3 regions of the Alcanivorax sp. VBW004 genome follow, and region 1 is predicted to be linked to each of the others. Evidence: predicted binding sites of a transcription regulator. Region 1 holds the regulator's gene; each other region holds the start of a gene.
The links. The regulator sigma-54, encoded in region 1, starts transcription at its own class of promoters, with help from an activator protein. The targets are predictions, from matches to a motif close to TGGCACNNNNNTTGCTNT.
Positions count from the first base shown of each region.

Region 1 (3,273 bases):
CGCTGAAGCGGGTCTGCAGGGTGTGGTCATCCGCGTCCAGGTAGATGATTTCACTGCCCACCTGTTGTTCGTTCAAGGCTTCAAGGATGTTGTCGAAAGCCAGTAGCTGGGCGGGGAGGTTGCGGGCATCAATGCCCACAGCGACCCGCTCAATCGGGGGCTCGCCCTCGCTGAGCTGTTTCGCCAGTGTCGGCAGCATGCCGGCGGGCAGGTTGTCGACACAATAAAATCCCTGGTCCTCCAGCGCTTGCAGCGCGGTGGTTTTCCCGGACCCGGAGCGGCCACTAATAATGGTGAGTTTCATGATTGCACCGCTGGCACGCCACACGTAGCACGCTGGCACGCAAGATCGATAGACAAGGGGGCGTTTGGGGCGTGTTGCATGATGCGTGAAAGCTTGTTGCGTTCCTTCATGATGCCAGTCGCAACTCCGCTTCGGACTCTACGGCCGTCTGATAGAGGTGTTGGTTATCGGTGCTGTGGCGCAGTTCCGCACGGTAGCTGTCGTCGTTGAACAGGGATGCCAGGTGGCTGAGTGTCTTGAGGTGCTGTTCCGGGTTGTCCTGGGGGACCAGCAATACAAACACCAAGTCCACGGGGTGCCCGTCAACGGCGTCGAAATCGATGGGGCTTTCCAGTTTCAACAACAGGCCTACTGCTTGCTGGCAATGTCCGAGCCGGCAGTGGGGAATGGCAATGCCTTCGCCAATGCCTGTGGAGCCCAGTTTTTCCCGGGCGACCAAAGCATCGAAGACCTCCTGTTCATTGAGGCTGTCACAGCTGGCCGCGGCCAGCTGTGCAACCTGATCCAGCAGTTGTTTCTTGCTGCTGGCCTGCACGCCATGATGGGTGCGGGCCAGAGTCAGTAGTTCGCGAACTCGCATAATTGTCGCTTTGGGTTAGTGACCGTGCTTGTGGCTGACGGCCTTTTCCTTGTGTTTGAGAATCTGGCGGTCCAGCTTGTCCGTCAGCTTATCGATCGCTGCATACATGTCTCCGGCCTCAGCGGTGGCGAAGACATCGGCCCCGGAAATATGGATTGTGGATTCAGCTTTATGGGTTTTCGGTTCCGGAGAGAGAATGACCTGGACGCTGGTGATTTGATCGAAGTGGCGCTCCAGGCGGGAGAACTTATCACCCACATAGGCACGCAAGGCATCGGTAATATCCAGGTGATGACCGCTGATATTAATTTGCATGGCTGGCTCCTTTACCTGTTTGGGATCCGTCCTGGCGCCCTACACCAAACGCTTGCGGGCGCTGGAAGACGGTATTCGCATCGCCTCTCTGTATTTGGCGACGGTCCGGCGCGCTACATTGATTCCCTGCTCATTCAGCAAGCTGGCCAGCTTGTTATCGCTGAGCGGCTTGCGGGGATTCTCGGCAGCGACCAGCTTCTTAATAATGGCACGAATAGCGGTGGAGGAACACTCACCGCCGCCGTCTGTTCCCACGTGACTGGAAAAGAAATATTTCAGCTCAAAGACACCGCGGGGTGTCATCATGTATTTCTGGTTGGTGACCCGACTGATGGTCGATTCGTGCATCTCAACGGCATCGGCAATATCCGCCAGAACCAGGGGTTTCATGGCCTCATCGCCATAATCGAAGAACCCTTGCTGCACATCGACAATGCGGGTGGCTACCTTGAGCAGGGTGTCGTGGCGGCTCTGCAGGCTCTTGATGAACCATTTGGCTTCCTGAACGCAATTGCGCAGATATTGGCCGTCTTCGCCGCTGGTGTTGCGGGCGATGTTGGCGTATTGCTGCTGCAGGTTGACCCGGGGGAGCACGTCGTCGTTGAGGCTGACCTGCCAGCGGCCCTTATGCTGACGGACGATCACGTCGGGAACGGCGTAGTCCACCTGGGGCTCGCCGATCTGCTCGCCGGGGGCCGGGTCCAGGGTGCGTAGCAGGGACAGGGCCTCCAGCAGGACGTCTTCGCTGGTCTGCAGGGTGCGACGCAGGGCGGCGTAGTCGTGTTTTTCCAGCAGGTCCAGGTGAGCCAGCAGGGCGCAGGCTTCGTCGCGCAGGGCGGTATCGGCGGGCAGTTGGCGCAGTTGTACGCCCAGACAGTCCGCCAGATCGATGCTGGCTACGCCGACGGGGTCGAACTGCTGCAGACGGTGCTGCACGGCAAGCACTTCGTCGCGCTCCAGTTCATCGCCTTCGGTGAGCAGCTCCGGCTGGGCGTTCACCATGTCGACGATGTCATCCAGGGGCACGGTGATGTAGCCGCGGTCGTCCAGGGATTCAATGATTGTCATGGCGATAATGCGGTCCACATCGCTCATGGGCGTCAGATTCAGCTGCCAGAGCAGGTGGTCCTGAAGATTGCCGGAGACCGCGTGGCGTTGCTGCCATTCGTCTGCATCGTCGGGGAGGGAGGCGGTGGCGCTGCTGGTCTGGCCGGAATAGACATCGTCCCACTCGGTTTCTGCGCCGGGTTCGTCCTGCACCAGTTCTTCCAGGGCGTCGTCACGCTCGGTGTCCAGCTCCTCGTCCTGACGTTCTTCGTCATGTTCGGGCAGGCTGTCGTCACCGAAATCGTCGGCCAGTTCCAGCAAGGGGTTGCTCTCCACGGCCTGCTGGATTTCCTGGCGCAGGTCCAGCGTGGACAGCTGCAAGAGGCGGATGGCCTGCTGCAGCTGCGGCGTCATGGTGAGCTGCTGGCCAATTTGTAGTTGTAGTGTGGGCTTCATACTGCTCGGTATTCTGCGGATCCCCAAAACACGAGAATACCAAGCTGATCACACAACAAGCAAGAATTGTGCCACTGGTCTTTGTGTGCTAGGTGAGTGACGTTGGCGGTTGATAGTGGGCCGTTGGTGGCGAGGCGAGCAGCAATGGGGGGGGCAGCAGGTAGCCGCGTCCAGGCATTGGGCGCGGCTACCTTGCTTTCAGGCCGGTCCGTGCTTTCACGGCGTCGCTGGCAGTCTGTTTAGAGCCTGAAGTCGGCGCCCAGGTACACATCCCGCACCTGCTGGTTGGCGAGGATGATGTCCGCATCGCCGGAGGCAATGATGTGGCCGGCGCTGACGATATAGGCGGTGTCGCAGATATCCAGCGTTTCACGCACATTGTGGTCAGTGATCAGGACGCCAATGCCGCGGTCTTTCAGGTGGCGGATAATACCCTTGATATCGTTCACCGAGATCGGATCCACCCCGGCGAAGGGTTCGTCCAGCAGGATAAAGTCCGGGTCGGTGGCCAGGCCGCGGGCAATCTCCGCTCGGCGCCGCTCGCCGCCGGACAGGCTCATCCCCAGCGAAT
Region 1 covers NZ_WNHC01000001.1:1,695,511-1,698,783, forward strand. The annotation lists gene rapZ (RNase adapter RapZ) at 1-304, opposite strand, end outside; gene ptsN (PTS IIA-like nitrogen regulatory protein PtsN) at 411-884, opposite strand; gene hpf (ribosome hibernation-promoting factor, HPF/YfiA family) at 900-1,199, opposite strand; gene F1529_RS07845 (RNA polymerase factor sigma-54) at 1,239-2,702, opposite strand; gene lptB (LPS export ABC transporter ATP-binding protein) at 2,942-3,273, opposite strand, start outside.

Region 2 (3,273 bases), 970 kb from region 1:
CTCTGAAGAAGCTGCGTGGGTGTCCCACGAAGACTTCGAAGGCGGCAACATCGGTCACCGTCCGGGCGTGAAAGGTGGTTACTTCCCGGTTCCGCCGGTAGACAGCCTGCACGATCTGCGTGGCGCCATGTGTTCTGCCATGGAGTCCATGGGGCTGAAAATCGAAGTGCATCACCACGAAGTGGGCACTGCGGGCCAGTGTGAAATCGGCGTTGGCGCCAACACCCTGACCGCCAAGGCGGACGAAGTACAGATCCTCAAGTACTGCGTACACAACGTGGCACATGCCTATGGCAAAACCGCTACTTTCATGCCCAAGCCGCTGATCGGTGATAACGGCTCCGGTATGCACGTGCACGTGTCCCTGGGCAAAGACGGCAAAAACCTGTTTGCCGGTGACGGCTATGCTGGCCTGTCTGACGAAGCGCTGTATTTCATCGGTGGTATCATCAAGCACGCCCGCGCCCTGAACGCATTCACCAATGCTTCCACCAACGCCTACAAGCGTCTGGTGCCCGGCTTTGAAGCGCCGGTAATGCTGGCCTACTCTGCTCGCAACCGTTCTGCGTCCATCCGCATTCCGTTTGTGAACAGCGCCAAGGCCCGTCGTGTGGAAGCGCGCTTCCCTGATCCGTCTGCGAACCCGTACCTGTGTTTCGCATCCCTGCTGATGGCTGGTCTGGACGGCATCAAGAACAAGATGCACCCTGGCGATGCCATGGACAAGGATCTGTACGATCTGCCGGCTGAAGAAGCCAAAGACATCCCCACCGTGGCTCACACCCTGACCATGGCGCTGGATTGTCTGGAAGAAGACATGGACTTCCTGACCGAAGGCGACGTGTTCACCAAGGATATGCTGGATGGCTACATCGCACTCAAGCGTGCCGAGGTTGAGCGTTTGAACATGACCCCGCACCCGGTTGAGTTCGACATGTACTACTCTTGCTAATGCCTTTCGGCACCTAGCAGAAAAGGGCCCCCGCTTGTCGGGGGCTTTTTTTTGCCTGTGAAAAGGCGGCCATTTTGTGCACTTACCCCTTTTCTGAAGGGGCGAGTCAGGCCAGAATCAAGGACAGTCATATGGAGATAACAATGAAAAAGTCGCTGATTGCGTTTGTTGCCCTGGGGTTGGTGTCTGGACTGAGCCTGGCGGCCACAGCGGAAGAGGAAGAGGGTGCCAGCCGGGTAGACGCCGCTGATGCGCCGGCGTCGAAGATTTACCGGACCACCGATGAAAAGGGCAATGTGGTATTCACGGATCAACCCGGAGAGAACAGCCGCTCCGAGGAAGTGAAACTGAAAACCACCAATACAGTGCCAATCAAGAAGGTGGAAATGCCGGAGGCGGTGTCGGCGCCAGAGGAAGAGGCGGCGGACCCCGCGGTGGAGGAGTACACATCGCTGACCATTACGTCCCCGGAAAGCGGCTCGACGCTGCGTAACCCGACCGATGCCGTGTATGTATCCGTGAATCTGCAGCCCGGGCTGCAAGCCGGCGATAGCCTGGTGTTGCTGGATAATGGCGCGGAGCAGCCCGCCCTGCAGCTGGATGCGCCGGAACGCGGGGTGCATAACCTGATCGTGAAAGTGGTGAGCGAGGAGGGCGAAACCCGCATCACCTCCGAGCCGGTGGAAGTGTACATTCACCGCAGCACGGTCAGTGATTTCCGCAATTTCCCCGGTGGCGGGAGTAACGGTGGTGCTGCGCAAGTCGGTGGTGCAGCGGACCGTGGTGGTTCGGCCAATGTGGGAGGCAGTGCTTCAACCGGGGGCGCTGCCAGCGTGGGCGGTGGTGCAGATCGGGGCACCGCTGCCCAGCCGGCAAAACCGAATCGGAGCATCCGTAGCAACTAACAATGCACCTTAATGGTGCATTCCGCCCCTCCTTCCCTTTAAACTCATCAATAGCAGGCTTTTACGCCTGTGCTGCAGGCCGCTGATACCCGCTTTGTCGGGCTGATCTACAGGTGGCCTGATAATTGCTTATGCCCTGTTATGGGCCAATTTCTGATGGGTGACATTACGTTGCACAAACGACTACTGGATCACCTGCGTACCGCAGTGATCATGCTGGACGATGCCTTGTGCGTGCGCTACCTGAACCCGGCGGCGGAAATGTTGCTGGCGACCAGTACCAGCCGTGCCGTCGGTCAGCCTCTGCCCGATTACTTTTTCGATGATGAAGAAGCCCGCCTCGCCATTCAGCAGTGCATTGATGATGAGCACCCCTTCACCCAGCGTGAGGCGCGGCTGTCGGTGGCGCCGGGCCATGAAATCATGGTGGATTATTCGGTCAGCCCGATTAACGAGCCGGGTCAGCCGTTGTGTCTGCTGATGGAAATGCAGTCGCTGGATCGCTTGCTGCGGATCAGTCGTGAAGAAGCGCTGATTCATGCGCACCAGGCTACCCGGGCACTGGTGCGAGGTGTGGCCCATGAAATCAAGAATCCGCTGGGTGGCATCCGCGGTGCGGCCCAGTTGCTGGAGCGGGCGCTGCCTGACCCGGAGCTTACCGAGTACACCAAGGTCATTATCGATGAAGCCGACCGGCTGCGGTCGGTGGCGGACCGCATGCTCGGCCCGCGCAAGCCGCCCGAGTTCCGTGCCGTGAATGTGCACGAGTGCCTGGAGCATGTGCGCCAGTTGCTGCTGGCGGAATACCCCAAAGGCGTGGCGATCTGGCGCGATTACGACATCAGCTTGCCGGATGTGATCGCCGACCGGGACCAGCTGATTCAGGTATTACTGAACCTTATCCGCAACGCCACCCAGGCGTTGCTGGAATCGAAGACGCCGGCACCGCGCATCACCATGCGTACCCGGGTGTTGCGCCAGTTCACCATTGGCGCCCAGCGTCACCGTTTGGTGCTGCGCATGGACATTATCGATAACGGCCCGGGCATTGCCGAGGATGTGCAGGAAACCCTGTTCTATCCCATGGTCAGTGGCCGTGCCAGCGGCACCGGGCTGGGGCTTTCCATTGCGCAGTCCATCATCAGCCAGCATCAGGGGTTGATTGAGTGCGAGAGCCAGCCGGGCGAAACCGTGTTTAGCATCCTGCTGCCCATGGAGCAGCTGGATGAAACAGAGAAACCGACATAGCGTTAATTGCGCTGCTTTGAACAGAGCGACGCCATACAAGCCGGCCGCTGATTGCGGTGGCGATGGAAACAACAGGAGTAGCAGGTCATGAGTGTCAGTATTTGGGTTGTGGATGATGACCGCTCCATTCGCTGGGTGTTGGAAAAGGCGCTGGGCCAGGAAGGCTAC
Region 2 covers NZ_WNHC01000001.1:729,573-732,845, forward strand. The annotation lists gene glnA (glutamate--ammonia ligase) at 1-952, shown strand, start outside; gene F1529_RS03395 (DUF4124 domain-containing protein) at 1,096-1,857, shown strand; gene glnL (nitrogen regulation protein NR(II)) at 1,999-3,105, shown strand; gene glnG (nitrogen regulation protein NR(I)) at 3,193-3,273, shown strand, end outside.
Region 2: a site for sigma-54 is predicted at 1,972-1,989, ahead of glnL (nitrogen regulation protein NR(II)). Genes of this name have one in related genera too.

Region 3 (3,273 bases), 390 kb from region 1:
GGCCGCCTTGTACAACGCCCGCAGCAATGCACGATGGGTATCCGGATGACGTGACACCCAGTCACGGGATACCGCCAGCACCTTCTCCGGGGCATTTTCCCAAATCTGATAACCGGACAAAATACAGTGCCCGGCGCCGGTCAGTGCGGCCAGACTATTCCACGGTTCGCCCACACAGAAACCATCAATGTGGCCCATGCGCAGGTGATCCACCATTTGCGAAGGCGGCAGCACCACCAGCTTCACATCATGATCCGGATCCAGCCCGGCCACACTCAGCCAGTGGCGTAACTGATAGGCATGACAGGAAAACGGAAAGACCACCGCGAGCACCAGCGGTGCTTCGCCGCTGGAAGCCCGCGCGGCCACCAGCTTGTTCATGGCGGCGGCGATGTCGTTGGGTGTCGGCCCTTCCGACAAGGCGCACAGTCCCTGAAACAGCATCGGCGAAACTGTCACGCCGTTACCGTTCAACCCCATGGAAAATGCCGTGGCGAGGGGCTTCTTGATACAGCCCAGCCCCAGCGACGTGGACAACAGCATCGGCGCCAACATCGGCGCCGCATCCAGCTGCCCCACCAATAGCCGATCGCGCAGGCTGGCCCAGCTCCATTCCGGTTGCAGCTCCACATCCAGCCCTTCGGCGGCGAAGAAGCCTGCCTCCTGGGCCACTGCCAGCGGCAAGCTGTCTGTCAGCGGCATATAGCCGATACGCACCTTCATGAGATTTGCTCCATGAAAGCCGGACGCCGGATGCTGGACGCCTGACGGCGAACCGACCTGACGCCCTCTACGGCCGGTGCCCGGCTCACCGTCTTCTCCGGTGTCTCGATCAGGCTGCGCGCCTTCATCAATGGCATCACTCGTCGCATCTTGTCTCCTGTTTTTTGCGTCAGGCTTCCGGCGTCCAGCGTCTGGCGTTCTTCACCCTTGCGCCTTGAGCATTTCGGCATAATCCAGCACCGACCGGGCCACCTGAATCAACGGCTGCCCGCTGTTCATGGCCTGGCGACGCAGGGTGCTGTAGGCATCCTGTTCATTGAGCCGGCGACGCTGCATCAGCAACCCTTTCGCACGCTCAATGATTTTCCGCTCAGCCAGGGCCTCACGGGTTTCTTCCAGCTCTTCACGCAACGCCTGGTATTCCCGGAAACGGGCCGTCGCCACGCGCATGACACCGCGCACCCGGGTCAGGTCGGTTTCTCCAGCCACGTAGGCGCTGACGCCCGCGCGCAGCGCCGCCACCACCAGCTCTTCGTCGTCCTGGTTGCAGAACATGACCATGGGCCGCGGGATATCCCGCTGCACCAGGGCCATGCTTTCCAGGGTGTCCCGATCAGGCGCATCCATGTCGACAATCACCACATCCGGATTACTGCTGCGCACCTTCTCCGCCAAACCGGCGGCGCTGGTCAGGCGGCACAGGATCTCGTGGCCCTCATCAATGAGGGCCCGCTCGAGAATCGCGGCACGGGGTGGCTGGTCATCTACCAGCATGATTTTCAGAGCCATCTTATTTTCGGAACCATCATGTCAGGCGCGTCCGGAATCGTTGTCGTTACGGGTTGTTTTGCAACGGTTGTGCCAGTCATCACATCCCTAACCTGATGATTTTCAATGTATTTAGTTTTCCTCTAATCCAGCACCGAAAAAGTGCACCAAGGCGACGCACCTTCCGGCACCAAAATGTGATCAGAATTTAATCTCACCCCAGGCCCAGTACTTGCTGGTGTCATCCTTGAAGTCGTCGGCGCTGTACTGCGCATACTTCAGACCAACCACATAGTGCTTACCGATGGGGCGAGCCATCAGCAGGTCGGTTTCCGTGCCGTAATCCGTGCTGCCTTCATTGGACTGGAAGTCGTGGTAGACCGCCGCCAGCTTGAACCCGGCCAGCTTGCCGCCCACGGTCACGAAGGTGTCCTCCAGGCCATCAGCCGGCGTGGCCAGGAACTGGTCCGCCCACCCGTTGAAGGCATGCTTGGTCGCCAATGGTGTCTGGAAAGCCACCAGGCCGTCATCTGAACCAAGCACTTCCTGTGCCACTTTTACCGTTACTCCGGCCACCTCTGCGCCCAGCTCGGCAAAGTAATAGTCAGTATCACCGGCTTCCACTTCCTGCTGGGCCCCTTCCAGCGTGAGCAACAGCTTTACCGCATCCAGATCGAAAGCACCGGCATAACGCACACCGTAGGTATCGTTCTGCGAGTCGGTTACGTTATCGGTTTCCAGCAAGTAGGCGTACGCGGTTAGCGAGCCACCCGGCATGCCCTCCCAGCTGGCATTGAAAAGATTGTTGGTCACATTGGCATCAAACCCCGGCGTAATGCCGCTCACCTGGGTCAGATGGGCCGCAGAGACACTGAAATCACTGATGCCGTAATCAATCCGCGCACCATCAAAGGTCTGTTCATCCTGGCGCCAGCCCACGTTCCCCACAAAACGGGCGTTGTCGTAGATGATCCGCTGGCGACCGTAAGTCGCCACCAGGCCTTCCAGGGCATGGCTACCGGTATAACGAATAGCGGCGCGGTTCAGTTCAGTGACTTCCGGATCTGCAATGACCGGGTAACCGGCCTGCTGCGGCGCATAGTTGTCCACCTGGCCCACGATGCGGGTATCTTCAAACTCCCCCATCACATCAAAGCCGTGAAGCTTGCCACTCTGGTAACCCAAACGGGTACGCAGGGTTAGCGCCTGGCCGTCTTCGGTAAAGGCATCACTGTCCACGTCTTCATAACGCAGGCGCATGTTCAGCAGCGGTGTGCCGTCTTTCAGTGCGGTAATAAAGGCATCGTCTTCCGCGTTGGCTGTCCCCGTAAAGCCCAGCGTGGACAGAAGGACACCGGCAGCAATGGCAGAATATTTCATCATCGTTTCCTCAACACTTCCCAAAATTAAAAAAGTTAACGTCGTAAATTCAGGGCGCACCTTCCCTGTTCCCGCTTTTCGGTGCGCGAAAAAGCGGAAGGGTTAATCCAGGTTTTATGCGTTTAAATCAGGCCCGCTTGCGGTTCGCTTCAGCTTTAGTGCTGTCACGCTTTGGCAGCGGCTCCACCTTGCGCTGTTTCTCATACAGGAACTGAAGCACCTGCTGACGACAACGAACAAAGGTGGGGTCATCCGCCAGGGCCAGGCGGTCCCGTGGACGTGGGACCTTCACATCCAGAATCTCGCCGATGGTGGCGGAGGGACCATTGGTCATCATCACAATGCGGTCTGACAGCAGTACGGCCTCATCCACATCGTGGGTAATCATGATCACCGTGGTGC
Region 3 covers NZ_WNHC01000001.1:2,084,815-2,088,087, reverse strand. The annotation lists gene F1529_RS09615 (CmpA/NrtA family ABC transporter substrate-binding protein) at 1-723, opposite strand, end outside; gene F1529_RS09610 (hypothetical protein) at 720-872, opposite strand; gene F1529_RS09605 (ANTAR domain-containing response regulator) at 925-1,512, opposite strand; gene F1529_RS09600 (alginate export family protein) at 1,693-2,871, opposite strand; gene F1529_RS09595 (ABC transporter ATP-binding protein) at 2,999-3,273, opposite strand, start outside.
Region 3: a site for sigma-54 is predicted at 1,570-1,587, ahead of F1529_RS09605 (ANTAR domain-containing response regulator). Genes of this name have one in related genera too.